DNA from 4 places in the Planococcus plakortidis genome. Region 4 is predicted to be linked to each of the others. Evidence: riboswitches for the same ligand, from Rfam matches in the RefSeq annotation. Region 4 holds a riboswitch; each other region holds the start of a gene.
What was found. A riboswitch is a leader RNA that binds a small molecule or an ion and turns the genes downstream of it on or off. The one in region 4 is predicted to bind S-adenosylmethionine.

Region 1: linked by a shared signal. The riboswitch ahead of BBI15_RS03700 (transporter substrate-binding domain-containing protein) and the one ahead of mtnK (S-methyl-5-thioribose kinase) in region 4 are both predicted to bind S-adenosylmethionine.
Region 2: linked by a shared signal. The riboswitch ahead of BBI15_RS03760 (5-methyltetrahydropteroyltriglutamate--homocysteine S-methyltransferase) and the one ahead of mtnK (S-methyl-5-thioribose kinase) in region 4 are both predicted to bind S-adenosylmethionine.
Region 3: linked by a shared signal. The riboswitch ahead of BBI15_RS15925 (ABC transporter substrate-binding protein) and the one ahead of mtnK (S-methyl-5-thioribose kinase) in region 4 are both predicted to bind S-adenosylmethionine.

The regions. Positions count from the first base shown of each region.
Region 1 is NZ_CP016539.2:709,398-716,977, reverse strand. Features, by position in the region: gene BBI15_RS03710 (lysozyme inhibitor LprI family protein) at 1-1,692, opposite strand, end outside; gene BBI15_RS03705 (vWA domain-containing protein) at 1,939-2,586, opposite strand; SAM riboswitch class I at 2,831-2,935, shown strand; gene BBI15_RS03700 (transporter substrate-binding domain-containing protein) at 3,050-3,895, shown strand; gene BBI15_RS03695 (amino acid ABC transporter permease) at 3,959-4,642, shown strand; gene BBI15_RS03690 (amino acid ABC transporter ATP-binding protein) at 4,657-5,400, shown strand; gene BBI15_RS03685 (macro domain-containing protein) at 5,471-6,457, opposite strand; gene glpK (glycerol kinase GlpK) at 6,725-7,580, opposite strand, start outside.
Region 2 is NZ_CP016539.2:724,096-731,675, reverse strand. Features, by position in the region: gene BBI15_RS03770 (phytoene desaturase family protein) at 1-1,219, opposite strand, end outside; gene BBI15_RS03765 (class I SAM-dependent methyltransferase) at 1,456-2,049, shown strand; SAM riboswitch class I at 2,305-2,410, shown strand; gene BBI15_RS03760 (5-methyltetrahydropteroyltriglutamate--homocysteine S-methyltransferase) at 2,509-3,636, shown strand; gene ade (adenine deaminase) at 3,877-5,619, shown strand; gene BBI15_RS03750 (hypothetical protein) at 5,793-6,149, opposite strand; gene BBI15_RS03745 (GIY-YIG nuclease family protein) at 6,325-6,843, shown strand; gene glcT (glucose PTS transporter transcription antiterminator GlcT) at 7,219-7,580, shown strand, end outside.
Region 3 is NZ_CP016539.2:3,198,843-3,206,422, reverse strand. Features, by position in the region: gene mmuM (homocysteine S-methyltransferase) at 1-868, shown strand, start outside; gene BBI15_RS15930 (alpha/beta hydrolase) at 1,032-1,799, shown strand; SAM riboswitch class I at 1,900-2,002, shown strand; gene BBI15_RS15925 (ABC transporter substrate-binding protein) at 2,283-3,863, shown strand; gene BBI15_RS15920 (ABC transporter permease) at 3,957-4,901, shown strand; gene BBI15_RS15915 (ABC transporter permease) at 4,925-5,755, shown strand; gene BBI15_RS15910 (ABC transporter ATP-binding protein) at 5,769-6,776, shown strand; gene BBI15_RS15905 (ABC transporter ATP-binding protein) at 6,773-7,580, shown strand, end outside.
Region 4 is NZ_CP016539.2:238,611-246,190, forward strand. Features, by position in the region: gene BBI15_RS01290 (1,2-dihydroxy-3-keto-5-methylthiopentene dioxygenase) at 1-478, opposite strand, end outside; gene BBI15_RS01295 (methylthioribulose 1-phosphate dehydratase) at 500-1,114, opposite strand; gene BBI15_RS01300 (2-hydroxy-3-keto-5-methylthiopentenyl-1-phosphate phosphatase) at 1,111-1,776, opposite strand; gene BBI15_RS01305 (2,3-diketo-5-methylthiopentyl-1-phosphate enolase) at 1,773-2,996, opposite strand; SAM riboswitch class I at 3,067-3,180, opposite strand; SAM riboswitch class I at 3,495-3,647, shown strand; gene mtnK (S-methyl-5-thioribose kinase) at 3,725-4,915, shown strand; gene mtnA (S-methyl-5-thioribose-1-phosphate isomerase) at 4,912-5,973, shown strand; gene BBI15_RS01320 (sugar ABC transporter substrate-binding protein) at 5,970-7,052, shown strand; gene BBI15_RS01325 (sugar ABC transporter ATP-binding protein) at 7,092-7,580, shown strand, end outside.

The sequences.
Region 1 (7,580 bases), 470 kb from region 4:
TACCAAGCTATAGCAACGATCGCGTGTTATTTGATGCTTTACTGACACGAGTGTCACCTCTTCAAAAGTGCCTCCCTCGAATGCTTGGGAAGCAAGCTCCGCTTCATAATCTCTGTATACTATCCATTCTCTCTGCGCAACTCTTAATCTATCCATCTCCCCAAGACTTAAGGTAGTTTTTAACACCCCGTATATTTCATTTAAAGCATCATCCCATCTTTTCAAAGTTTCATATTCCGCTTCTAAAATATTTGAAGTGACGCCAGCTTGGTATAAGTAATTCAAATCTGCCAATCCAGCTTCAATTCCCCCTAATTTATCCATATAGACACTTTTATTACTTAGCCCTTCTGTTTTTATCGGATTTTTTAAAATTTCAGATTCAGCGGCTACCTCTTGTTTCCTTAACAATTCTTTTTGCCCCTGTTCAATTTGTTCAGCTAGGGCAAGAAGTTTGATTTCTTTTTCATCCAACTCTTCTTTCGTTAATTGATCTGTCTTCAAGTTATCTAGTGAAGATTGAGCTTGATCAAACTTCTGACTAGCAACGAGAATTCCAATCTCCTCTATTCCTTCTTTTACTTTGTTTTCGTGCTCCTGCTTTTCGACACTTACTGTATACAACTCCTGATAATGCCTTTCTAAATGGTGTGGTATTTTATCTGTCTCTCTTAATTTATCAATTTTTTCTATGACCTTATCTTGATCTCCATTTTCAGCTATTAAAGTTAATTCGTTCAATAAACGTAAAGACCAATACAAAAACTTTGTCTCATGGTCATCTGGTTTTTCATTCACAGCCAGTTCATATAAACCCAAAGCTTTTTGGTATTCCCCATTCGCCATAGCGAATTTAGCATCTTCAACCGCCTTATCGTAGCTTTCATTACTATCAGCACCGAGAGGGATAATAAGGAACATAAGTAGAGAAAAAATCGCTAAAGCAGACAATGAATAGGTCAGCTTTCTTACTTTTTTAGTGACCTTATTTTCATGCCTCCTTATAAATTTTTGATTTGCAACTCCATTCTCAGAGTACCTACTCTGAACTTTTTTCATTTCAAATTCTTCATCATCATCTCCCAGTGAATCGGCAATATATCTCAATTCTCCAATGGTAAAATCCTGAGTGACACTTTTATTGAACTTCTTTGATGATTGTAATTTACGAAATGCAGCGTATTCAAAGTCCTCTAAAAACAGATGTTTTTTATAATAGTTTTGAAAGTCTTCCTCTTTCCAACTTTTCACTTCTATTCTTTTTTCAAATTCTTCTTTCGAAAAGCCAGTATAAACTACCAAAGAAGATGTCAAACGATAAATGTCTAACTGATCTTTTCTTAACGTATTAATATATCTCTGAAGTTCATTTATATAATTATCTGTTTGCCCAAGAGGATATTTCATTCCTTTTTTTGTTGCTGACTTACCGTTGCTAAAAAATTGATCTACGAAAGCTAGTGACCAATTCTTTACTTCTACAAACACAAAGCCTAAATTCGGATCGATAATTAAAATGTCTGGCTTAAATTCTAGAAATTTAGGATCCCAGATCACTATTGAGCTAGCTGTTAACTTTGACTCCAGGACCTTCAATAAGGTTAATTCGCCTTTTAAACCTTTTTTAAGCGCATCAGTTTGTGCAGTTTCTAATGCAAACTCTAAAGCTTTTCTCCCTACAACTTTTGCCACTATGGAAATCTCCCATCTCACTCAATTAAAAGTATTTTAGATTAGTTTTAAAACTAAAAGCATAGAAGAGTAATATCTTTGATTATTAAGTAACGAATATTAACCTTCTCAATTATAACATTACTCCCTAATATCGAAATATAAATTAGTGCTTTTAGTGCATTTAATCAAAACTTTTATCGATGGGTCAGAGTATATTACGGATTCTTCAATATTTTAAATGCAAATCACTTTTCTTTTTTCACTTTATTTCTTTCCTCGAGCTTCATAATCCCGTTCAATCTCCTGCTTCCATTCCCGACTAATCTTTTTCCCGGTCCGGAACGAACTCACCGCTTCGCTCAACACTTGGTAATTCAATTCCGTCCCTTTCGCGTCCGCATGGTAATCCACCGCAAAATCCTCATCGACCCCGAATTTCTTTGCGGTCGCGACCGCGTCGATATTCGCCCCGAGGAACATGAATTCCCAGCCGTTCGCCTTCTTGGAAGCAATCATTTCATGGATTTTCCTATACGTGTATTCACAGCTGGAGTTTTCCAGGCCATCCGTCGTGATGACGAACATCACCCGGCCGGCCCGGTGTTTTTCCAATGTCCCTTTTTGCGCGTTGCTGATTTTCTGGATCGTCGAGCCGACCGCATCGAGCAAAGCCGTCATGCCGCCTACTTCGTAATCGCTATCGGTCATCGGCGAAATGCCTTCGAGCGAAATCCGGTCGTGCAACAATTCATATCCGTGATTGAACAGCACCGTCGTCACGCGGACCTCGCCAGGGAGCTTTCGCTGCTTGTCGATCAAGGCATTGAAGCCGCCGATCGTATCTTGTTCCAGCCCCGCCATCGAGCCGCTCTTGTCGAGAATAAATACCAATTCCGTCGTTTCATTTTTCATCTTCGTTTCCTCCTTTGGGTTACTTGCTACCCCAAGGATACGATTTTCGCATAGAAAAAAGGTCGCTTCGAAAGCGACCTTTTACGAACCAAGCACCTTATTCCACAACACAATTCACGTAAATCAGAGCAGCTATATACTTCAAATGTTTTCAAAAAATAAAACCCACTAAATATATAGGAATACATATTGACCTAATTAAATGTCGATGGTATGGTTCTAATATAGCTGAATAGTTAATACATTCTTATCATGAGAGGTGGAGGGATTGGCCCTACGAAACCTCGGCAGCGGACTCTTTTCGAGTACTGTGCCAAATCCAGCAAGCGAATCGCTTGAGAGATAAGAAGAGTTGAAATCTTTTTTTGAGATGCAAACCTCTTCTTATTGAAGAGGTTTTTTGTTTGGTTTCATGAAGAATCATTGCTGTTGCGCTAATTTCATTAAGGATGGTGTCATACATATGAAAAAGCCGAAAAAGTTTTTGCTTTTCACACTGATCTCAACAACAGCATTGATTGCAGCTGCGTGCGGAAATGAGGAGTCCAATAGCTCTGCCAGCGCTTCTGAATCAGGCGAACAGAATTCCTGGGAACAAATTGAGGATTCAGGCAAATTAGTGGTGGGTACAGAAGGTTTATATTTCCCGGTTACCTACTTCGATGAAACAACGAAAGAGTTGACTGGATTTGATGTGGAAGTAGTTCGGGCGATTGGAGATAAGCTGGGCCTTGAAGTTGAATTTAAAACGATGGAATTTGACGGTCTTCTGCCCGCATTAAGAAATGGCCAAATCGATGTGGCAGCAAATGATTTTTCAATTACAGAAGAACGCCTCGAGAAATTTGATTTTACAGTTCCCGTCAAGCATTCCTATGGATCAGCTATCGTCCGGGAAAGTGATGATTCTGGCATTAACACAGTGGATGATTTAGCAGGTAAAAAAGTTGGTGGAGCCGCGACGAGCAATTACTCGGATTATGCTAAAGAACAAGGCGCTGAAGTAGTAGTCTATACCGGTTCAGATACTGTGCTTCCTGAAATTGTGCAAGGGCGCGTTGACGCTACACTCAATGATTATTTAGTATTGATTCAAGCACTGGAACAATTTGATAAACCTGGATTAAAGCTTGCTGAAAATGTAAAGTTTTCTCCTAACAGCAGTGGTTTAGTGATGCAAAAAGACAGCCCGGAATTGAAAGAGCAACTTGATGCCGCCCTAACAGAATTAATTGAAGACGGCACCGTAACGGAAATTTCGCTTGAGTTTTTAGGAGCTGACGTCACAAAACCAGTTGATGTTGAATAATCCTGCCGGGGGAATCCTTTGATTCCTCTTTTTTCTATCTTGCACATCTAAAGGAGATAAAATATGTCTGATTTTAAATGGGAATATCTTTTTAACATAGAAGTCGCAATAGAGGCTCTTCCGTTTATCCTGGAAGGAGCTTGGTATACTTTATTAATCGCAATTGTAAGCATGCTTCTTGCTCTATTTCTAGGGTTGTTCGTCGCTCTTGCCCGCATGAATAAACTAACTTTGCTGTCCTTTCCCGCCCGCCTATTCATCTCATTTATGCGCGGAACACCACTTCTTGTTATTCTATTCATCCTATACTTCGGATTCCCCATGATCGGTATCGATATGCAACCACTGACAGCTGCCATCATCGGCATCAGTATCCACTTCTCCGCATATACGGCAGAAGTGATTCGGTCGGCGATCTCATCGGTAGCAAAAGGTCAATGGGAAGCTGCGGAAACTCTCAGAATGACTTACTGGCAGACTATGCGCCGTATCATTTTGCCACAAGGTACACGCATTGCTCTGCCTCCTTTATCCAGTATTTTCATGGATATTATAAAAGGCACCTCATTAGCAATGGTCATCACTGTTTCCGAGATGTTCTACAGGGCGAAAGTCGTGGTTGGACAAACTTATGAAAGCTTGACGCTGTATATTCTAGTGGCACTCATTTATTGGGCAATTTGTTCTGTTGTCACCGTATTGCAGGATTATTTAGAGAAAAAAGCAAATCGTTATGTCGTGACATGAATGGAGTTTTGAAAATGATTAAAGTTGATCAGCTCAGCAAAAACTTTAATGACAATGAAGTCTTAAAGTCCATTTCCCTCGAAATTGAAAAAGGCGAAGTACTTAGCATCATCGGACCGTCCGGATCAGGTAAGACCACCTTACTTCGGTGTTTGAACTTATTGGAATCTCCCACTTCAGGATCACTCAAAATTAAAGATGTAGTTGTCACTTTTAACGGCAAGACACCATCAAAAAAGCAGAAAGTCGATATACAGCAATACTCTGGAATGGTGTTTCAGCACTTCCATCTCTTCCCGCATAAGACGGTTATCGAGAATATTATAGAAGCCCCACTAATCGTCCAAAAACGAGACAAGCAAGAAGTTGTAGCAGAAGCAGAGGAACTACTCAAAAAAGTTGGTTTATCAGCCCATAAAAACCACTATCCTGAACAGCTTTCGGGAGGCCAGAAACAGCGAGCCGCTATTGCTCGCATTCTCGCTTTAAAACCAGATGTATTGCTATTTGATGAACCTACATCGGCTCTAGACCCTGAACTTGTCGGAGAAGTATTAACTGTCATCAAAGATTTAGCGCAAGAAGGCCAGACAATGATCATTGTGACACATGAAATGCATTTCGCTCGCGAAGTATCCGACCGCGTTGTTTTTATCGCGGATGGCTATATTGTTGAAGAAGGAAAACCAGAAGTTCTATTTTCATCTCCTCAAGAAGAACGTACAAAGAAATTTTTGGAGAAAGTCCTCGTCCGATAAATTCGCAAATATAAAACAGCCCCGTTCCGTGAACAGGGCTGTTTCTAATTTAGAAACTGTATAGAATCTTTTACGAACCAAGAAGCGCTTCATCAAATGCAAACAAGGCTTCATTGATTTCAAAGATATTGTATTGTTCCCGCTCAATGAAATAACGGACGATCAAGTCGAATTTATGGCTGTTCGACAAGCGGTAGCCCGCCGTCCCGAGCAGTTCCTCCGTCTCGTCGAGATCCAGTTCGAGCGCGATCGCAAACGCCAGGATGGTCTTTTTCTTCGGCGTGTAGCCTGGAGAGTTTCTGATTTTGGAAAACAGCTTCTTGTCTAGATTCGCCTTTTTATAGGTCTCGGCATCGGTCATGCCTCGGTCGTCTATGAACCTGAACAGACGCTGCGAGAAGGATTCGTCCACCTCTTCCAGAAACTCTTCGAGGCTCAGTTCCTGTTCCAGTATCTCTTTCGGTTCGTACATCGGGCTTTCCAGCGGGTGCCGGTCGCGGTAACGGACAGCCCTTTCTTCCAAGACCTCGGCTTCCTGTTCGTTGATGAATGTCTCGATCGATTCGTAAAGCTTCTGGCTGATGCCGAACGACTGCTTGTCCAAGACGACCAGATAGACGTCCATATCGCGCAAGTTCAAAAAGGTATCAATCTCTTCCGTCGCCACACGTAACGCCGGTTCTTTCGGATAGCCGAAGATACCGGTCGAGATGAGCGGAAAAGCGATCGACTCACAGCCAAGCTCTGCGGCAAGTTCCAGCGAGTTGCGGTAGCAATTGCGCAACAAGGTCTCTTCATTGTGACCTCCGCCTTCCCATACCGGGCCGACCGTATGGATGACGAACTTCGCATCCAGCGCGAAGCCATCGGTATGAACCGCTTCCCCGACCGCGCAATACTCAATCCGGTCGCACGCTTCCTGCAGCTGCTTCGGCCCCGCTGCCCGGAAAATCGCCCCGCATACGCCGCCGCCCATCTTCAGGCTCGAATTGGCAGCATTGACGATAGCGTCGGTAGTCATTTTGGTGATGTCGTTGCGCACGATTTGCAGTGGCATGTGCTCATCCCTTTCTGTTTCTTGTCTCTTTTCATTCTACCACCCGCCGTGTCCCTGTGCGCCACACAATTCCTAGCGTGAAATTCACCGGAAAGCGAGGTGCAGCACGGGGTTTCTCTTGGGCGTCGGGATTTTTGTCCCTGTGCGCCACACAATTCACGCATCAAAAACACCCGACAGCCACTCGCTGCCAGGTGTGAGAATGCATAAAGCATAAATTGTAGTGAATAGTCAGAATCGTTTAGAATTGTTTCGTGCACAGGGACACTACTTAAACTTCCGCGCCGCGGCGACTGCTTGTTTCCAGCCGTCGTACAGTTTTTCACTTTGCTCCGCTGACATGTCGCTCGTGAAGGTCTTATCGATCTGCCATTGCTGTGCGATTTCTTCCTTGCTTTTCCAGAAGCCTACCGCGAGACCTGCGAGATATGCGGCCCCGAGTGCTGTCGTTTCCTGGACGACCGGGCGCTCCACCGGGACATCCAAAATATCGCTCTGGAATTGCATGAGGAAATCGTTCGATACGGCACCGCCATCCACGCGCAAGGTTTTCAGTTCGATGCCCGCGTCCTCGATCATGACGTCGACGACATCTTTCGTCTGGTAAGCGAGTGACTCGAGCGTCGCGCGGATGAAATGCGCTTTCGTCGTGCCGCGCGTCAAGCCGAACACGGCGCCGCGTGCGTCCGTATCCCAATAAGGCGTGCCGAGCCCGACGAATGCCGGGACCATATAGACGCCATCTGTTGAGTCGACGGATGTCGCATAACGCTCGCTTTCCGGCGCGTTATCCAAAATCTTCAAGCCGTCGCGCAGCCATTGGATCGCGGACCCCGCGACAAAGATGCTGCCTTCGAGCGCATATTCCACCTTGCCGTCGATGCCCCATGCCAAGGTCGTGAGCAAGCCGTGTTCGGAAACGACGCCTTCCTCTCCTGTGTTCATCAGCATGAAGCAGCCGGTGCCGTACGTGTTTTTCGCCATGCCTTTTTCGAAGCACGCCTGGCCGAATAGCGCCGCCTGCTGGTCTCCGGCGATTCCGGCAATCGGCACTTTGTAGCCGAAGAAATGGTAGTCGACCGTATTGGCGTAGACTTCTGACGACTGGCGGACTTCCGGCAGC
Region 2 (7,580 bases), 490 kb from region 4:
CGAGCTTATCGATGACACGCTCTTCGAATTCCTTGTACTGCTCCGGTGTGAACGGATTGTCCTGGATATACGGGATATGCGGCAGGATTTTAATATTTTCATGCCCTTCTGGCGCCTGGCTCGGGTCGGTCTTATTGACGTTGACGAGATAGATTGTCGGGTCGTCCGGCAGCTCGTGGCGCTCGAATACTTTGTCCATCTGCTCTTTTAAATTGTCCGAGAAGAAGAAATTATGGTGGTTCAATTGTGGATAGGTCTTCTTGACGCCGAGATGCAAGACCAGCCCCGAACTTGCCGGTTCGTATTTCTTCTCCAGTTTGTCGACAAACTCATGTTCCGCCTTGACCATTTTTTGATAGAACGGGATGACTTCCATATTCGATACGTAATAATCAGCGGTTTGGAAGCTTCCGTCTTCGAGTTCGACACCGGTGATCTTGCCTTCCGCGCTCGTCAAGGCGCGGATCACGCCCATCCCGGTATGGATCTGGACGCCAATTTCGCGGGCCAATCTTTCCAGGCCGCCTGCCAGATTGTGCATGCCGCCCGGCACATACCAGCAGCCTTGCGCATGCTGCATGTAAATCATCATATTGAGCACGGCGGGTGCGCTATACGGCGAAGAGCCGACGTATTTGACGTAATACGACAGCATGTCGCGCAAATGCGGGTTCGTGATGCGTTTGGAGATTGCGCTATACATCGTCGAAGTCAAATCGAATCCTGTCAAAGTCGCGAGGATGCCGTTTTGGGCGACCGCTTCTTTCGGCGACTCGAAGCCTTCCTTCAAATAGCTGCGCTCGGTCGTCTCGTAAATCTTCTTCGCGTACTTGAGCAATGCGTAATATTCCTTCATGTCCTTTTTCGACAAAGCCGGGTTCGCCCGCTCCATCAAATGAAGATCGTGATACAAGTCGATCACCGTACCATCCGGGAAAAACGAGCGCCACTCGCGCTCCAGGCGCTGCATCGGCACATAATCCGCCATGTTCTTCCCGCTGCCCTGGAACAGGCGGTCAAAGATATGCGGCATCGTCAAAATCGACGGGCCCAAATCAAAGCCGAAGCCGTCCCGCTCCAAGCGGTTCACTTTCCCGCCGATATGCCCGTTCTTTTCATACAACGAAACTTCATAGCCTTTTTGCTGCAATGAAATCGCCGCCGACAAGCCCCCAAGGCCTCCCCCGATCACGATTACGGATTTTTTCGCTTTGCCCATATATGTACCGCCCCTTTTTTAATGAAATATGTATCGCTTTTTACTTTAAAACCGCCTATATGGAAATTTCTTTAACCCTCAGCCAATATCCTTGTTATTCCCTTCATCATAAGCTTAAAAACGCATATTGTATAGTTTTTGTATAATCCTATACGAGCTGTTCATTAGAGGAGTAGATAAAGCCCCAGACGGGAAAGTGAGAAGAATAGTAAGCAAACGAAAAAGGAGCTGATAAGATGGCTGGATTCCTGCCACATATATACGACACGGCCATGAAGCCGTTAGAGAAAACCCGCTTTGAGAAGATCCGCAAAAACCTCGTCTTGCAAGCGACGGGGCACGTGCTCGAAATCGGCTTCGGGACGGGCGCGAACTTCCGCTATTACCGAAATGCCGAACGGGTCGATGCCATCGAACCGAACCCGGAGATGGGCAAACAAGCCGGCAAACGCATCCGGAAATCGAAAACACCGATCCATACGTACGAAGCGATTGCTGAAGAACTGCCTTTTGACGATAACAGCTTCGATACCGTCGTTGCGACATTGGTGTTCTGCACAATCCCTGACCCTGTCAAAGCACTTGAAGAAATCTGCCGCGTCAGTAAACCGGGTGCAAAGATCCTCATGTTCGAACATGTCAAAATGGACCAGCCGGTCATGGGCAAAACCCAGGAAGCCTTGACCCCCGTCTGGAAAAAGCTCTGCGACGGCTGCCATTTAAACCGCGATACGTTCGATTTGGTGAACCGTTCACCGCTGGAAATCGTGAATGTGGAATCCTATTACGGCGGCCTGTTTTTGACAATTGAGAGCAGGAAACCCCTATGAATTGCAGCTGCCCCGAATTGTAGCTGTCCCTGTGTCCGGCACAATTATGACTATTTATCAATTAGCATGAAAATTCACGACGACATCCGAAGAGCTATCTTTTTAAGCATTTCATATTCACCCATCTTGTATACGGTATCTCTTGAATTGTGTGATGCACAGGGACACAAACAAAAAACTCCCCTCTCCCTTGCAATTGTCCGAAGATTGCTTTAATGTGAACATCAATCATTTACAACTAACTCAATAATCGATTTCTTATCAAGAGAGACGGAGGGATTTGGCCCTGTGAAGTCTCAGCAACCGCCCTGATCCAGGACAAGGTGCTACTTCCAATAGGCGATAGCCTAGAAGATAAGAAGAATGCATTTCCCATAAACGGGGCTTTCTTCTTATTTGAAGAAAGCCCCATTTTTCATTTCCATCACCTACACTAAAAACAGAAAGAAGGAATTTCACATGACCCATTCAACTATTCAAACAAGCCCTAAACTAACTACAGCACCATTCAAGGCGGATCACGTTGGGAGCTTATTGCGCCCCGACAGCATTCACGAAGCCCGCAAACAGTTCAAGGAAGGTGCCATTACGGCAGATCAGCTGCGGGAAGTCGAGACGTCGGAAATCAAGCGCATCGTCGACAAGCAAATCGAAGTCGGGCTCAAAGCCGTGACGGACGGCGAGTTCCGCCGCACGTTCTGGCATACCGACTTCATGTCTCATATCAACGGTTTCGAAGGCTATACGCCGGAAAAAGGTTATCAGTTCAAAAACGTCGAAACCGAAGCCTACGACGTCCGCAATACCGGCAAGATTTCATTCAATGAAAATCATCCCTTCCTCAGCGATTTCGTCGAATTCAAGGAAATCGTCGGCGGCCGCGCCGTCCCGAAACTGACGATCCCAAGCCCGAACCAATTTTTCAACCAAGGCATCCGCAACGAAGAAATCTATCCGGACCTGGAAGACTATGCGAAAGACGTTGTCCAAGCATACCGTGACGCTCTCAAAGCGTTCTATGACGCCGGTGCGCGCTATATCCAAATCGACGATGTCTATATTGCCGGGCTGTCATCGCCCGACATCCCGTTCAACGACGGCAAATACAACCGCGACTATTTGATCGACTTGGCGCTTCGCGTGGCAAACGGCGTGCTCGAAGGCAAACCGGAAGACCTTGCCGTGACGACCCACTTGTGCCGCGGCAACTACCAATCCGACTGGGCATTCGAAGGCAGCTATGCATTGATCGCCCCGACCTTGTTCGCCAAGGAAAAAGTCGATGGCTTCTTCCTTGAATACGACGACGACCGCTCGGGCAGCTTCCAGCCACTCGAGCACATTCCATCAGGCGGCCCGAAAGTCGTACTCGGCGTTTTCACATCGAAAAACGGCGAACTCGAAGACAAACAAGCGATCAAAGCACGCGTCGCAGAAGCCGCAAAATATGTGCCACTCGAGCAACTGTGCATCAGCCCGCAATGTGGGTTCGCTTCGACGCATCACGGCAATCTCCTGACCGAAGAGCAGCAATGGGACAAACTCCGCTACATCGTGGAAGTTTCCGAGGAGATTTTCGGAGAATAAATGGAGAAAGCAAGCGCGAATTTGCGCTTGCCTTTTTTTGACGGGAATTGTGTGTAACACAGGGGCCGATTCAAACCGGAATCCACTTCCCACATGTTTTCTGCGTTTTGAATTGTGTCTGACACAGGGACACCTCAAACATTCCTCTCTTTTTTGCTAGAGCTTGAAGCCGCCCTGCTGTAGAATAAAGCAAAACTCGAATCTCCTTGAATACACAAGCGAGCAGCAAAAGGAGCGTGAATGGACTTGAAAAAAGCCCAATTGAAAAACAGGATCGACGTTGCCAACAAACGGAAAAAAGCAGACCTCGTCATCCGCCATGCGTCGATTGTCAATGTCTTCACGAAAACCTTGACGACCGGAGACGTGGCGGTCAGCGATGGCGTGATCGTCGGAATCGGTGAGTATGAGGGCATCGAGGAAATCGATGCCAAAGGAAAGTTCATCGCACCCGGCTTGATCGATGCCCATGTCCACATCGAGTCGTCGATGGTCACGCCCCAGCAGTTCTCGCAAATCGTGCTGCCGCACGGCGTGACGACTGCCATTACCGATCCGCATGAAATCGCCAATGTCAGCGGGACGGACGGGCTTGAGTTCATGCTGAAAGATGCGCGATCGGCAATGCTCGATATTAAAATGATGCTGCCGTCGTGTGTCCCGGCGACGCCATTCGAGAATGCGGGAGCCCGGTTGTCTGCGGGCGACTTGCGGCCTTTTGCCGGGCGCGATTCAGTGCTCGGCTTGGCGGAAGTGATGGATTTCCCCGCCGTATTGAATGGAGATGAAGCGATCCTCGATAAACTCCTGCTGAGCAATCAAATCGACGGCCACGCAGCGGGACTCAGCGCAAATGATATCAATGTTTACGGCACCGCCGGCATCTTGACGGACCACGAATGCGTGACGAAAGAGGAAATGGCGATGCGCCTTGAACGCGGCCTGTACGTCATGCTGCGAGAAGGTTCTGTCGCGAAAGACCTGCACGCTTTACTCGAAGGCGTAACCGAACAAAATGCGCAGCGCTGCTTGTTCTGCACAGATGATAAGCACCTTGATGATCTGATCGAAGAAGGCAGCGTCGATTACAACGTCCGGACAGCCATTCAGTATGGCATCCACCCCATCACCGCCATTTCCATGGCGACCTTGAATGCTGCCCAATGTTTCGGGCTTCATCATAAAGGTGCCATCGCTCCTGGCTATGACGCAGATTTTGTCTTGCTCGATAATTTGGAAGACTTCACGATTGCTGAAGTCTATAAAAGTGGGCAGTTGGCGGCGAAAGACGGCCGCTATGCAGGGCCCGTAAATACAGACTGTGACAGCTCCTCGGTGCGGGAAACAGTACGCATTGCCGAACTGTCCGCAGACATGCTGCAAATTCCAATGGGCACGAATGCGGCCGCACATATTATCGGCATCAACCCGAACAAATTGATCACCGAGCATTTAATAGAAGACGTGCCAGTCGCTGACGGCATGTTTGTTTCGAATCCGGCAAGCGGCCATTTGAAAATCGCCGTCATCGAACGCCACCGGGCGACCGGCAACATCGGGCTCGGCATTGTCAAAGGGCTCGGCCTCCAAAACGGCGCCATCGCGACAACCGTCGCGCACGATTCGCATAATGTCATTGTGGTCGGGACGAATGATGACGATATGTTAGCAGCAATCAATGCACTCCAGCAGCTGCAAGGCGGTTTGGCGGTCGTCCAAAATGGCGAAGTCCTGGCCAGTTTGCCGCTGCCGATTGCCGGCTTGATGTCCGACAAACCGTTTCCTGCAGTTTATGAGCAGCTGAAGACAATGGATCACAGCCTGCTTCAGATCGGTGCTCCAACCCATTTCAATGCCTTCCTGACTTTATCGTTCCTGTCGCTGCCGGTCATTCCCCACCTGAAACTGACCGACCGGGGATTGTTCGATGTCGCGAAATTCCGGCATATTTCTGTTCCTGTCCCTGTGTCAGACACAATTTAAACGTAAGGAAATGACTGAGAGTATGGATATGGCGGAGTTTATCTCTTGCGCATGACTGAATTCGTCCCTGTGCACCACACAATTTAAGCAAAAAAAAGAAGCCCCTCCGTATTTTCGGAGCGGCTTCATTCTTTTTCATATTTCGCCCACTATGTGCAAAACAACTTAACAAATCATGGCCTTAACTCATCAACAATAGTTTGCAAACCTGTTAAATTTCCTTTATTGAGAGTGGAGTAATAATCTATATGCTTCTGTACAGCATTTAATGCATTGACGAAGCGCTGTTCACCGTAATCTTTTCGAATACTCTCCAACAAAAACTTGTTTGTCTCATTATTAAATGCCCGTTTGTATTCTTCTCCACTCATCATAGCCAGAAAAATCATGATGTACGCTTGCGCAGATCCTTCGTTCATTCCCGAAATTCTATTGATTTCAATCTTCCCGTTATTTCTTGTAAGATGTCCTGCAAAAACTCTTTTGGCTATCGGGTATGCTTTTTCACTCATCTCCATAGTAATTTTCATAAGTTTCCCCCTATTCATCTTTAAAAACATTTAACTTAATTAATACATTTTAACTATTAATTTATTTGTGTAAATAGCATTATAAATTATACACTAATATACAAATATTTAACAATTTAAGTTATGATCATCTTATATTTTTATAATATCTTATTTTTTAAAAGGAGCTTATTATATGACCATCACTGCATCAACTTTGATTCAAATCCAATGGGAAGGTTCTTATAAACTAAAGGACTTGCCCAATTTAATGAATGACGAAACTGACTATGGAATCTATCAAATTTATGGAACTCACCCGGTGTATGGAAGTGATGTCTTGCTTTATATTGGAAAAGCAGACTATCAAACACTAGGCAAACGAATTTCTCAGGAAAATTGGTTGTATACCAATGACTCGAACAACCATAAAATCTATATTGGCAGGCTTCATGGAGCACAACCGTTAAATGAAGACACATGGTCTACCTATATCGATTTGGCAGAACGTTTGTTAATCTACTCCCATAAGCCTGCCTACAATGCCAGAAGTATTGCTTCCTTCCCTGAAAAAGAACTTCAACTCATACATGTCTTAAACTGGGGTGATCATCGTTCCTTGTTGCCGGAAGTTTCAGGTTTGCGATGGACCGGTAAATTAGATGACGTTGAATATGAAATGTTCAAGGTACAAACTGATGATACGCCTGTTTGAAATTAACTCTTAAAACCGGCCATCCACTATTTTGTATATAAAATGCATGAAAAAGCTCCCTACAATAGAGAGTTCCTTCATGCATTTTTCTTTGGGTTTTCGTCTTGAACAAAACCTTTTAAACACAGGGAATTCAATGCCTAATTGTGTCTAACACAGGGACGCAACCGACCGACATCGAAATTGTGTCTAACACAGGGACCAATTCAAACCGAAATCCCCTCCCTATGCGTTTTCTGTGGAGCGAATTGCGCCTGACACAGGGACACTCAAGAAAGCACCTCTCAAACTTCGAACTTGTTTTCCCACGCCCATTTCCTGTATAACTTGAATTATGCTTAACACATCGAGGCGTGTTTTTGAATGGAGGAAATCATGGAACAGCTATTGACCATCGAGAAAGTATTGAATAACAATGTCGTGATCGCCCGCCATGATACCTATAAGGAAGTCGTCTTGATCGGAAATGGCCTCGGCTTCAACCGGAAAAAAGGCGATGTCATTTCGTTTGGCCATGCCGATAAGACCTTCCTGTTAAAAGACGAGGCGGAAAAGAAACAATTCGTCAATTTGATCCCGCATATCGCTGAAGACCTCATCGCGTTTATCAACGACCAGCTCTTATACATCGAAGAACAGATGGGTACCGAGTTGAATGAACACATCCATGTAGCGCTGACGGATCATTTGTCTTTCGCCATCAAGCGCATCCAGCAGAACATGCAGTTCTCGAACTC
Region 3 (7,580 bases), 300 kb from region 4:
CAATTTGAATGATTCCTTATGGTCCGCGAAAATATTGATTGAAAATCCGGAGTTGATCAAGAAAGTGCATGTGGATTATTTCGAAGCGGGAGCGGACTGTGCCATTACGGCCAGTTACCAGGCGACCATTGAAGGCTACCGGGAAAGAGGGCTGACAGAATCACAAGCGATCGCGTTGATCACGAAATCTGTCCAGCTGGCAACGCAAGCACGCGATGAGTTTTGGGACGCTGCAGCGGATCGTTCGGATAGGCCGAAGCCTTTAGTGGCGGCCTCTGTCGGCCCGTACGGTGCGTTTTTATCGGACGGGTCTGAATACCGCGGCGGCTATGCGATTGGCGAAGAGCAATTGGCTGCATTCCACAGAGAGCGCATCCGTGTGCTGGTCGAAGCAGGGGCGGATGTGTTAGCATGTGAAACTTTGCCATGCCTCGTGGAAGCGAAAGCGATCGTAAGCGTGCTGGAAGAATTTCCGCAAGTGTCTGCCTGGTTCACGTTCAGCGCGAAAGATGAGTTCCATATTAGCGACGGGGAGCGGATTGCAGATTGTGCGAACTGGCTCGATGTCCAGCCGCAAGTGGCGGCGATCGGCATTAATTGCACAGCGCCGCAATTTATCGGATCCTTGATCCAGGAAGTGAAAAGCGCATCTTCCAAACCGGTCATCGTCTATCCGAATTCCGGCGCCACTTACGACCCGGTAAGCAAAACCTGGAGCGAAGAACCGTCGGCTGGTGCGTTTTCAGCCAATTCGAAAGCCTGGCATGAAGCAGGAGCTGACATCATTGGCGGCTGTTGCAGCACGACGCCCGCTGATATTGCAGCGATTGCGTCATGGGCGCGCCAAGGGAAGCCTTCGGAAGTTTAAAGCATTAAGGGAGCGCCTGGTGTGGTTGATCGTTCATTTTATAAAACCTAGTTGACAAGTAGGTTTTAAATATAGTCTAATGTGAATAAGCTTTTTTCGCACTACTTCACATTAGGGGCAGCTAGTGGGCCTCCTGATTTTAAACAGCTGAAGGAGGGATTGCATGAACGAACAATATCCTGTCATCCAAGGGGCAGAAGCCTTCTTTCTGAAAGGCGGCAGCACCGGCATCCTATTGTGCCACGGGTTTCTCGGCACGCCGCAAAGCGTCAGGGAATTAGGCGAAGCGCTCGGCAAGCAAGGCTATACGGTTTCCTGTCCGCGGCTGCCGGGCCATGGCACCCATTTCAAGGACCTGCAACCATTCTCTAATGAGGACTGGTTCCAGAGTGTCGAGCAGGCCTATTTAGAACTCAAGCAAACATGCACATCGGTCTTTGTCATTGGGCAATCGATGGGCGGCACCTTGAGCTTGGATCTGGCCAGCCGCCATTCTGAAATCCAGGGCATCGCGTTGATCAATCCGGCGATCGACATCCCGCAATTTGAAACTTACCGCAGCCGCCCGGCCCATGCTTACGTCACAGAAGATGCGCCCGATATCAAAAAAGCGGATGCGGTGGAAATCACTTACGGGCAAGCGCCGGTCAAAGCGTATCAGCAATTGCTCGGCTATATGGATGCTGTCCGCGCAAAGCTCGGCGAAGTCCACTGCCCGGTTGTGTGTTTCCAGTCGCTTGAAGATCATGTCGTACCGCCAGCCAACACCGATTATATTCTCGGCAAGGTCGGTTCAGAACACGCGTTCAAGCACGAACTCCATAATTCCTATCACATCGCTTCCATGGACCATGAATTGGATTTTATCGTCGCCAAATCTATTGAATGGATCGAACAGTCGAGTGTTTTGCCGACAGGACGGCAAGCGTAAACCAAATCGAATTTCAACGTCATGTAAATAAATTCAATTTCTTCAAAATAATGTTGACAAGCTGGATCAAGGGCCGTAACATGAACTTTACAATTTAATCATCTTATCGAGATTGACTGAGGGACTGGCCCTGAGACGTCAAAGCAGCAGACCGCAATGCGGCACTGTGCTAATTCCTTGTACCGCGAGTACAGAGATAAGAGAGGCGATCGAACGTATGAAACCACTCCTCTTCTTGTCGAAAAGAAGAAGGGGTTTTTTTATTACGTTAAAACCAAGTAAACAGGTAAGATAAATTATTTTTAGCGAAGGAGGTGCCTTCAGTGGACAAATGGTTTTCGAAATCCCGTCGGAGCTTGAGCGGCAGATTGGCGCATCAACACTTCGACGCTTCATTGAAAATCTGGGAACTTGGATAGGCTTTTAAGCAGTTGCATACATACTCGAAGCATCATTATTTTTTAAATCATAAGGAGGAACATCGTGAAGAATATCATCTTTTTAGTTATCACGTTAATTGCACTTATCGGATTGGCCGGTTGTTCCGGCAGTGAAGCAAGCCCATCAGATTCAGGCGCAGCTTCAGAACCTGTAGAAGGCGGAGAATTGAATGTGGCGATCGGCGCAGATCCGAACACGCTCGATTGGATGTATACAGGGGAAAGTGCCGCTCGCAAAATCGGCTGGCATATTTATGAAGGCTTGTTTGCCTTGAACCAGGATTTTGAAGCGGCACCGCTGCTCGCAGAAGATTATGAAGTGAGTGAAGACGGAAAAACCTACACGATTGCTTTGCGTGAAGGCGTAACTTTCCATAACGGGGAACCAGTAACGGCAGAAGATGCCAAAGCGTCCATCGAACGTTGGCTGAAAGTGTCATCTGTCGGCAAGATCACCAACGACCACGTTGAGTCCGTGGAAGCAGACGGTTTGCAGTTAACCATTCAATTGAACAAAGCCTATAGCTCTTTACTTTCCGACTTGGCTGCCCCAAAATCGGCTGCCGTCATCTTGCCGAAAGAGGTCGCTGAAGCGGCCGGCGAAAAGCCGCTCGACCATGACCAGTATATCGGCACCGGGCCTTTCCAGTTTGATTCGTGGAAGCGCGGCGATGAAATCGTACTTTCCAAATACGACGACTATGCATCCAGAACCGATGAGACAAGCGGTTTGACGGGAGAGAAAAAAGCGTATGTGGATTCGGTCCATTTCAAGATCGTCAAAGACCCTCAAGTGGTGGTTAATGGCTTGAAAACCGGGCTTTACGATTTCGGCGATGAAGTGCCGCTCGATTTGTACGAAGTGATTGAAAGCACGCCGAATATCGAAGCAGGCACCGCCACTAACGGCTATACAGTGTTGACGCCGGATAAATCGGAAGCGCCTTTCGATGACCTGCAAGTGCGCCAGGCATTGAACGCGGCGCTCGATAAAGAAGCAATTGCCAAAGCGACATACGGAAACGAGGAATTTTACGAATTGGACGGCGCTTTGTTCACGCCGAACCAAACCGCACTATATTCGGAAGAAAACACAGACGGCTTCCTGTCCTATGATGTGGAGGAAGCGAAACGCTTATTGGCAGAAAGCAGCTACGACGGCGAACCGATCAAAATCATCTTCTCAAGCGATTCCAACGACTATAAGAAAATTGCCGAGATCGCTGAACAGCAGCTTGAAGCAGCCGGCTTTGCGGTCGAGCTGGAATCCTATGAATGGGCAACATACCTTGAGAAATGGGGAGAGGCTTCCAATTGGGATCTAGTGGTCGTTGGATGGTCCCCGTTCTTCTCGCCGAACCAGGCAGGCATGTTGAGCCAGGATTCGAACAGCAGCGGCTGGTACAACAGTGAGAAATGGCAGGAGCAAATCGCCAAGTGGGCACAAGCGGAATCCGAGGAAGAGCGACAGCAGATCCTCGCCGGCTTGAACGAAACGCTCTATGAAGAATTGCCGTTTGAAAAAGTGACGAACATCTCGAACTTGAATGCGCGCACAACCGATATCCACGACTATAGCGAATGGTACGGCCCGCGCTTCTGGAATACGTATAAAACCAATTAACGACGAGCCATCAAACAGGATAATTAAGAGAAGAAAATCGTCAGGAACGATGCTGGCGATTTTCTTCCTTTTATGGAGAAGGGGGAACACGCAATGCTGAACTACACGATTCGCCGGTTGTTATCGGTGATTCCCGTCATGCTGGTCGTCAGTGTCATCGTCTTTATGATCGTTCATCTGACGCCCGGCAACCCGGCGTTCCTCATTTTAGGGGAGGACAGTTCACCGGAAGCGATTGCTGATTTGGAGCGTGAACTGGGCTTGGACCAAGCGCTGTACGTCCAATTTTTCAATTGGTTTTCACAAGTCATCACGGGGGATCTCGGAACTTCCGTTTACTCTTCGCAATCGGTGACCTCGCTGATCGCTGAGAACTTCGGGCCGACCTTCAGCCTGATGGCGCTATCGACGGTGATTTTGCTCGCCATTGCCATTCCGGTGGCGATCCTCATCGTCGCGCTGCGCAAGACCGTCTTGGATCCGATTTTCACATCGGTTTCCTTGTTCGGTGTATCTGTCCCGGAATTCTGGCTCGCGACGCTATTGGTGCTTGGCTTCGGCGTCGCGCTGCCGATCTTTCCGGTAGCTGGCTATGTGCCGTTTGCGGAAGGGGCGGATGCGTGGCTTCACCATATCCTCTTGCCGTCGTTTGTGCTGGCGATCGTCGAAGTGGGTATCATCGCCCGGATGCTGCGCGACAGCATGCTCGATTCGGTCAATCAGGATTACATCAAAACGGCGCGCGCGAAAGGTGTCAAGGAACGCGAAGTATTGATGCGCCATGTCTTCGTCAATGCCTTGATCCCAACGACCACAGTGCTCGGCGCTACGGTGGCCGGCTTGCTCGGGGGCACGGTCATCATCGAGACTTTGTTCACGATTCCGGGCATCGGCCAGCTCTTGGTCGATTCCATCCATCGCCGCGATTACCCTGTCGTACAGGGAATTGTCCTGTTCATTGCCGGCATTTATGTGTTCGTCAATCTGTTAGTGGATTTGCTCTATACATTCCTCGATCCGCGGATCCGCTATGATTGAACATTTGGAAGGAGACAAAACCGATGCTTACTAAGAAAACGAATCTATTGGCACTCGCCATGCTGGTACTTGTCGCGCTTGCAGCGATCACCGCCAGTTCCTGGCTGCCGTTTTCGCCAGCCGCGATTTCCCCGGAACAGCGCTTGACCGGCCCATCATCAGCGCATTGGTTCGGCACTGACGATTTCGGGCGCGACATTTTCTCGCGGACCATCGTCGCCGCTCGGGTTTCTTTGTCTGTCGGCGTCGTCGTTGCGGTGCTATCGACGGTCATCGGCACCGTGATTGGCTTAATCTCCGGCTATTTCCACAAAGTGGATTTTGTGCTGATGCGAATCATTGACGGCTTTCTGGCATTTCCGGCGCTAATCCTTGCGCTTGCGCTGGTCGCGGCACTTGGCGGCAGCATCACCAATATCATCATCGCTCTGACACTGGCATTTTTCCCGGTCATGGCGAGAGTCGTCCGCTCGGCGACGCTGCAAGTGAAAAACCAATCCTATATCGAAGCGGCACAGACGACCGGATCGAGCCATGCGGTAATTATTTTTAAATACATATTGCCGAATATTTTGTCCCCGGTCATCGTCCAAAGCACCTTCATTTTCGCGAAAGCCATTTTAGCGGAAGCGGCTCTCAGCTTTCTTGGCGTAGGGGTCAACCCGTCCACACCGACTTGGGGCAATATGCTGCAGGAAGCACAGATTTACGTGACCATCGCGCCTTGGTATTCCATTTTCCCGGGCCTTGCGATTGTCATCACCGTTCTGGCTTTGAACTTGCTCGGCGATGGGCTAAGAGACAGTTTTAATCCACATCAAGCGAAACGCAAGCGCAAAACGAAGCTTGCCTGAAAGGGGTATTCGAATGCTGCAAGTAGATAATCTTCATGTCCATCTCGATACACCGGGCGGCCTCGTGAAAGCGGTCGACGGCGTGTCCTTCTCCATCCAAAAAGGAGAGACCATCGGCATCGTTGGGGAGTCGGGGAGCGGCAAAAGCGTGCTCGCCCATTCCTTGATGAAGCTCAACCCGGAACCGCCTGCACTATATCCGGAAGGCACGATCTATTTTGAAGGCCAGCCGGTATTGGAGATGGGCAAGACGGAACTGAGAAAACTGCGGGGCAATGACATCGCCATGATTTTTCAGGATCCGATGTCGAGTTTGAATCCCGTATCCAAAATCGGTAAGCAATTGATCGAAGCCATTCAAGCGCATCAAAAACGGCCGAAACAGCAAGCACGCGAAAAAGCGATTGAGTTATTGGAAGACGTCGGCATTGCCGATGCCAAAGCGCGCATGAACAGCTACCCGCATCAATTTTCGGGTGGAATGCGCCAGCGTGTCTTGATCGCCATGGCGCTTGCTTCCAATCCGAAACTATTGATTGCGGATGAGCCGACGACGGCGCTGGATGTCACGATACAGGCGCAAGTTTTGGATTTGCTGAAGGGCATACAGGAAAAATACGGCACGGCCATTCTCGTCATCACCCACGATCTCGGCGTCGTGGCTCATTTAGCTGACCGCATCTTGGTCATGTATGCCGGGAAAATCGTTGAATCGGGAAGTGCTGAAGATATCTTCTATAGAACGTCGATGCCGTATACGTGGTCGCTCTTGCGTTCGGTCCCGGTCATTCGGGAAGGCGGCCCAGAGCGACTCATCCCGATCGACGGGCAGCCGCCGAGTTTGATCGACCGGCCGGCAGGATGCGCGTTCGAACCGAGATGCCCGTTCGCACGGGACGCATGCCGGCAAGTTGATCCGCCGCTGGAGCGTCGCGAAGACACTCATTCGGCAGCGTGCATTCTCTCAAGCAATGAATTCGAAGAACGGAAAAACCAATTGGAAGAGGTGCTGACAACATGAGCGCATTATTGGATATCAAAGGGCTGCATGTCCATTTCCCCGTCAAAAAAGGCTTGTTGCAGCGCGAAAAAAGCTACGTCAAAGCGCTTAACGGCATCGACCTCCAAGTCCGAAAAGGCGAGACGCTCGGCATCGTCGGCGAATCGGGCTGCGGGAAAAGCACACTCGCGAGAAGCATCGTCGGCCTGCAACAACCGACCTCGGGAGAAATCCTGTTCCACGGAAAAGATTACGCCGAAGCCAGCGCCAAAGAACTTCATGGCATGCGGCGCAATGTCCAAATGATTTTCCAGGATCCCTACACCAGTTTGAATCCGCGCATGAAGATCGGAGACAGTGTCGCGGCGCCGTTGAAAGCCTATAAAAAAACCGAGCGGCTGGAATCGAGGGTCAAGGAATTGCTCGAACTGGTCGGGTTGAACCCGGACACGCATTACGATAAACTGCCGCATGAGTTTTCAGGCGGCCAGCGGCAACGTGTCGGCATAGCGCGCGCCCTGGCCCTGGAGCCTGAGCTGCTGATTTGTGATGAGCCCGTCAGTGCACTGGATGTTTCGGTGCAGGCCCAAGTCATCAATTTGCTTCAGGATCTGCAGAAGCAATTGGGCTTGACCTATGTTTTCATCGCGCATGACTTGTCCGTCATCAATCATTTGGCTGACCGGGTGGCGGTCATGTATTTAGGAAAAGTGATGGAGAAATCGGAACGGGGCGCGTTCCATACGAAAGTCCAGCATCCGTATACGCAATCCTTGCTGTCGGCAGTGCCGGTCCCAGACCCGCTGCTCGAGCGCGGAAGGGAGC
Region 4 (7,580 bases):
AGATGCGCACGGCGACGACTTTGCGGTCTTCAGCGAGCGTGAAATAATGTGTAATGTTTTCAGGCACCGAAATCAAATCGCCCGGAGTCAGGTGGACTTCGAAAAAGCGTTCGTCTTGGCCTTGGATGATGAAGACGCCGTGGCCGCTGACGATGTAGCGCACTTCGTCGTCTGTATGGATATGCTTGCGCTGGAAGTTTTTCAGCAGTTCATCGAGTTTCGGGTTCGAATCGGACAGGGAGATGACGTCTGCTGCCTTGTAGCCGCGACGTGCCGAGATGTCATCGATTTCCGAACGGAACGCTTCGAGGATCTGTTCTTTTTCCTCGTCGCTCAAATCGAATTTCTCACGCAATGGCTCCGGCAATTTATGGATATCCCAATGCTCGTAGACGACTTCCTGGCTTTCGAGAAATGCGGCAACCTCTTGTTGGGATTCGATTGTTTCGTCTGTTCCTTGAATTTTAATGATGGCCATGATGGATCTTCCTCTCTTGTTTTAGGATTGGAATTGGCGGAGCGCCAATCGGTATTGGAATAAAAATTCGCTCGCTTCGAGCAGCTTTTTCGCTTCAAAAGCATCTTTCCCCCACACGGTGATGCCGTGGTTGCGGATGAGTACGGCGCCTTTATCGGCGTTGACGAAGCTTCTGAACTCATCTGCGAGCTTTGGAATGTCGGCATGGTTCGGGATGATCGGAATCGACAGCTTGGCGTCTTGTTCCCATAAGCCGAACGCTTTGATCAGTTCCTGTCCTTGAAATTCAATAACCCCCTCATCTCCATAGAGCTCGGAGATGACATTGTTCGCGACCGTATGGACGTGCAAACTGCAGCCGGCTGAGGTTTCGGAATAAACGGCCTGGTGCAGCAAGGTTTCGGCTGAAGGCTTGAGCGCGCCAGCTTGTACGGGCTGCCCATTTTTGTCGACGAGCAGAAAGTCTTCCGCTGTTTCTTTGTATTTGTCTTTGCCGCTGGCGGTGACGAGAAATTCGAGCGGCTCATCCGATACTTTGATCGCCAAATTGCCGCTTGTTCCCATAAACCAGTCGCGCGCAGCAAGCGCCCGTTTCACTTCGGCGAGTTCTTGCCAGCGGGTTTCGTAAGCGCTCATGAAATCACTCCTAGCTTGGCGTCAAGAATATCCGTCACGTCGTGGAAGCTTTCGAAAGCTTCATAGGCAATGCCGAGCTCCTCGCATTTGTCGACCAGGAAATCCCTGGCGATGACGAGATCCGCTTGTTTGGCGGCTTGCAAGTCGGTGATGGAATCGCCGATGACGATGCTCGTCGATTGCTCCGACATGATGCGGCGCATGACGGACGGTTTGCAGCAGCCGCAGCCTTGGCTGTCGCACTGTTCGTCGCAGCCGTGCGGGAAGCGGATATGGATCTTGTCATTCGAAAAATCCGCTTCGTTGCAATAGATGCCGGCGAATGGACCGTATGGCTCGAGCAATGGGTAGACGAAAAAGTCGATGCCTCCGCTGACGATATAGAGCGGGATGTCATGGCGTTTTGTGTAGGCGACGAAATCGGCGAAGCCTTCGCGGATTTCCGCTTGGTCGAGCGCATAGTTGATGATCTGTTGCTTGGCGGAAGATGGCAGCAAGGCAAACATTTGCTGGACGCCTTCGCATATGGAAATGCGCTGATCGAGAATTTGATCTTTTATCGGCGACCAACCCGGCGGATCGAACTCTTTCATGATGGCGATCAAATTATCGCGGGAAGTCACCGTCCCGTCGAAGTCGCAAAATATGACCGGCTTGCTCATACGGTTTCCCCCCATAATGCTAACGCTTTTTGTAATTCGTCCTGTTGTTTGGCGGCTTCCGTTAAAGCCTGTCCTTGCAGTGCGGCGTCGATCGCTTGGCGGAACGCTTTGCCGCCAGCAGCAGCGCCGTCTGGATGGCCATGGACGCCGCCTCCGGCATTGATGATGCTGTCAACGCCGTAGTCTTCTAACAATAGCGGCACGAGGGCGGGGTGGATGCCAGCGGATGGCACCGGGAAGCTTTGCTTCAAAGGGCCTTCGCTGACCAGTTCCTGACCGAGCTGCAACGCCGTTTCTTTCTCGAGGGCGACGCTGCCGTAAGGGGACGGGAACAAGCTGAAGTCAGCTCCTGCCAGTCGTGTCAGTTTGCCAAGTGCAAGCGCCGTGGACACGCCGTAAAAATCGGATGACGTATACGCGCCGCTGAACGCAGGATGCGCCATAAGCGGGAGTGCCACTTCTTCGTCTTCTGCCAGTTCCTGCAAGACGTCGAATCCGTAGGCATGGACATTGAACAACAAAGCGTCCGCCCCGAGTTCACGTGCCCGCCGCGCCTTGTCGCGCAAGCTTGATGTCCGTCCGGATAAATTGACGGCATACAGCGTGCGATGGCCGGTTTCTTCGTACACTTCGTCTAACACATGACACGCTGCGGTAACGCGCTTGTCAAACGGCGTCAGTGGATTGTCGAATAAAATCTCATCGTCTTTCACCAAGTCGACGCCGCCGAGTGCCTGTTGGCGAAGTTGATCTGATAGATAATCGAGATCGCGGCCGATGACGCCCTTGAAAATACTCATGGCGAGCGGGCGCCCGTTGACACCGAGCGTTTCGCGAATGCCGTCGATCCCAAAACGCGGGCCCGGAAACTGGCGGAGCAGTGATTCTTCAAAATCCAAATCGATCAATTTGATCTCGCCGTCGAGAGACAGCTTGCCAAAGACGGTCGTCAGGATGGCGGGCAAATCCGCTGAGAAGTTGGCCGCCGGGTAATGGATTTTCAGGCGTGCTTGGATGACGCCTTGACGTGCGGGGTGGGTGACATGCGGGAATTCTTCGACCGACACGACGCGCCCTTTATGTTGTTGCAATTGCTGCTGCTCGAGCAATGGCAGATCGGTCCACGAACCGACCGTCAAACCGAGTGCAATGGCTTCTGCTTTTTTTTCGAATGAACCGGCTTTGCCGAATAATTGATATGTCGCGATAACACCGCTCATGAATAACCCTCCTGCTTAGTGGACATAAAAAAACCTCTTCGCAAATAAGAAGAGGTTAATGATTAACGCCTTCTTATTTCCCAGCCAATCGATTGCGTTGGCTGCAAGAATTAGCACCGTGTCCATGATCGGACCGGTTGCCGGGCTTCGTAGGGCTTGTCCCTCCACCTGCTCTGAATAAGAATAGATTATGAAATTATGGCTGTTGCAAAGTAATTCTGATTATTTCATGACAGACAGTATCTGTCAACGGAGAAAATCAAAAATGTCTGAAAAATGTCAGCTGATCACTTCAGGGTGCGTTCTCTAGAAAAAGGCATGCCCAACCGGCTGCGGGTATTTATGAAGAGTGCAGCAAGTAATCGATGAACTAGGAAACCCGAGTATGAAACTCGCCTTTAGCGGAAAGGTTTTCGTTTTTTCAAAATATTTTATTGACAATGAATTCTGAATCGTGCTAGCATTCGTTTCAGAACTTCATAAATGTTGCATAGCAAACTCTTATCAAGAGCAGGCAGAGGGAAATGGCCCGATGACGCCCAGCAACCGACCGTAATACCGTTGTGAGACGGGGCGCTTTGGCGCCGGGATTCGATCCCTTAAGGCACGGTGCTAATTCCATCAGAAATGTACATTTCTGAAAGATAAGAGGCATGGATCTCTTATTCTGCGCCTCTTTCTTTCGGGAAAGAGGCTTTTTATTATTCCACAGAAAAGAGGCAATCAATATGACACTTACAGCACCGTCTACATACAAAGCATTGACTGAACAAGAAGCGATTCGGCTGGCACAGAGTTTGGACGTTTTTGCGTCGTCCGCAACATTGCAATGTGAAGAGATCGGCGACGGCAACTTGAATTACGTATTCCGCATCACCGACTCCGCCACTGGGCATGGGCTCATCATCAAACAAGCCTTGCCGTATGCGAAAGTCGTCGGCGAAAGCTGGCCGCTGACACTGCACCGGGCGACCATTGAAGCAAATGCCTTGAAGCTGCACGGCAGCCTCGCGAAAGGCCGCGTGCCCGAAGTGTATGCGACGGACGCTGCGCTTGCTGTCACCGTCATGGAAGACTTGTCGCAGTTGACGATTTTGCGCAACGGCCTGATCGACGGCAAGCATTACCCGAAGCTTGCGGAACATATCGGCAGTTATTTAGCGCACACCTTGTTCCATACCTCGGATTTCGGTTTGCATCCATTCGAGAAAAAGCGGCTTGCGGCTGAGTTTTCCAATCCGGAACTGTGCAAGATCACCGAAGACCTCATTTTCACCGATCCGTTTTTCGACCATGATACCAATGATTTTGAAGAGCCGCTGCGCGAAGCGGCACAGGCGATTTGGGATAATGAGCCGCTGAAATTCGAAGTGGCCAAACTAAAGCGCAGCTTTTTGACAGAAGCGGAAGCACTTTTACATGGCGATTTGCATACCGGCAGCATTTTCGTCGACGAAGACGATACGAAGGTCATCGATCCGGAGTTCGCCTTCTACGGGCCGATCGGTTTTGATATCGGATTGTTTCTCGCCAACTTGATCGTCCAGGCAATTACGCGCAGCGGCGAAGAGCGCGAGCTGATCGTGCAAGACATCACCCAAACGTGGCAGGTGTTCGAACAGCAATTTTCAGGTTTATGGGAAAGTGACGGAATCGAGACCTATAAAACGACAACCGGCTACCGCGAATACGCCATCGAAAAAATCTTCCACGATGCGATCGGCTTTGCTGGATGTGAATTGATCCGCCGGACGATCGGATTGGCACATGTTCGCGACTTGGATGACATCGCTGACGAGTCGACCCGAATCGACCGCAAGCGGCAAACTTTGAAAGCCGGGGAAACATTGATTCAAACGCGCCGGGAGTATCAGTCCATCAAGCAACTCGAAACGGCGATCAAGGAGCTGAGCAAATGACCATCCCGATATCGGTCATCTGGAAAGATGAACAACTAACCATTTTGGATCAGCGGCTGCTTCCGCAGACCGTCCACTATGAAACGCTTGAGACTTTGGAACAAGTGCATGAAGCGATTTTTCAGTTGAAAGTGCGCGGAGCACCGGCGATCGGCATCGCAGCAGCTTATGGATTGGCACTTGCGGCAAAACGCCACGACACGGCAGATGTCGGGTTGTTCCGCCATCGTGTAAAAAAAGATGCTGATTACCTCGTGGCATCGCGCCCGACAGCGGTCAATCTGGCCTGGGCGATCGCACGGTTAGTCAACCGGATCGAACAGGCAAAAACGGTCACGCAAGCAAAAGCGCAGCTGATCGAAGAAGCCCAACTCATCCGCGACGAGGACGAAGCGGCATGCCGCAATATCGGCGAACTTGCACTTGAGTTGCTCGCAGACAAAGAAAAAGTCATGACGATCTGCAATGCCGGGTCGATCGCGACAGCCAAATACGGCACTGCACTCGCACCGTTTCATCTCGGCCAAGAGCGTGGCCGTGAGTTTGAAGTGTACGCATGCGAAACGCGTCCGCTATTCCAGGGGGCGCGCTTGACCGTTTGGGAGTTGCAGCAGGCAGGAGTCGATGTCACGCTCATCACCGATAGCATGGCAGCGCACACGATCGGCGCAAAAGGAATCGAAGCGATCATTGTCGGGGCGGACCGCATTACGGCCAACGGCGACACGGCCAATAAAATCGGCACGCTCAACTTAGCGATTTTGGCGCATGCATACGGCATCCCTTTTTATGTAGCGGCGCCGGTGTCGACATTCGACTTATCGCTTGAAACAGGGAGCGCCATCCCAATCGAAGAACGGGCAGCGGAAGAAGTGGCTGCGATCGGCACGCAACAAATCGCGCCGGCCGGAACGAAAGTGTTCAATCCGGCTTTTGATGTCACACCGGCCAACTACATTACGGCGATCATCACCGAACGCGGCGTCATCCGCCCGAATGATAGACAAATAATCGAGGCCCAGCTTTATGCGGAGCCGCTAAAAGGAGAAACGATATGAAAAACAAATCAGCATGGTTCATTTTATTCGGATTCGTATTCGCCATCTTGCTCTCAGGATGCCAACCAAAAGGAGAAGCGACAGCGGAAGAAAGCACTCCGGACGATCAGCAAGCGGCAGTGGACCATCCGCTTTCAGACAAGAAAATCGCACTCATCATGCAGCAAAATCTTGGGACTTTTTCTGCACAGTACATTGCAGGCGTAGAAGAGCAAGTGGAAAAATTCGGAGGCAGCGTGACAGTGTTTACTTCAGATGGCGACCTCGCGAAAATGGCGTCCAATCTGGATGCCTCGATCAACCAAGGATTTGACGCGATATTGATCGACCACGGAACAAAAGAAGCATTGAATCAAGGCGTTGAACGCGCAGTGGAACAAGATATTCCGGTCGTCGCTTTTGATGCAGGCGTTGATGTCGATGGCGTGGTATCGCTCGAGCAGGGCGATCAGTTGATGGCAGAGTTGACGCTTGAAAAGTTAGCTGCAGATCACGGCGGGGAAGCCAATATCGTCAAAATCTGGACAGCCGGTTTCGCGCCGATGGAACGGCGCCAAGTGGCATACGAACAGTTTCTCGCTGACAATCCAGGCATCCAGGAAGTGACGGCATTCGGTGCCGCGACACAAAACACGGCGCTCGATACGCAAGCGCAGATGGAAGCAGTGTTGAAGCAATACCCTGAAGAAGGCGAAATTACAGCAGTTTGGGCGGCATGGGACGAATTTGCCAAAGGTGCAGTCCGGGCCATTGAACAAGCAGGGCGCGACGATATCAAGGTATACAGCATCGATATGAGCGATGAAGACTTGCAGATGATCCAAAAAGACGGCAGCCCGTGGGTCGCATCGGCTGCGGTTGATCCACAGGATATCGGGCGCATCCAAGTGCGTTATGCGTACCAATTGATCGGCGGGGAGACACCGGAAGAACAAGTGACGCTTGAACCGATCTTCATCGATGCGGACAAATTGCCGGAGACGGCCGTGACCACAGAAGAATTGGGCGAATACATCGAAGGCTGGGGTGCGAGTGAACAAGGTTACAGCGCAGCATTGGAAGACCTAGAAGGGCGCTAAAGAAAAGCGCTGCTGATTTTCGGGAGGGGAGGCAAGCGAATGGGCGGCCAGTTATTGGAGATGCAAGCGATCACAAAGGGTTTCGGGCCTGTCAAAGCCCTGGACGGCGCGGCGTTTACGCTGGAGCGCGGTGAAATTCATGCCTTGCTTGGCGTCAACGGCGCCGGCAAAAGCACATTGATCAAAGTATTATCGGGCGTTTATCCACAAGACGCCGGAAGCATCCGGCTAGATGGGACAGAACTCGCACTCAATTCACCAAAAGCGGCGAAGAAGAACGGCATTTATTGTGTGTACCAAGAAGTCGATACGGCGCTCATTGCGGATTTGAGCGTCGCTGAGAATATCTTGCTCGACAGCTTTGCAGCAGCGGGACCCTTGTTCGTCTCCAAGCGAAAAATAAGAAGTCGAGCGCGGGAAGTGCTGTCGCGCCTCCAATCCGAACACATCGATGTGGAGCAGAAAGTGTCGCAATTGAGCTTAGCGGACAAGCAATTGGTGCTCATCGCCCGTGCGCTGGTCCATTCA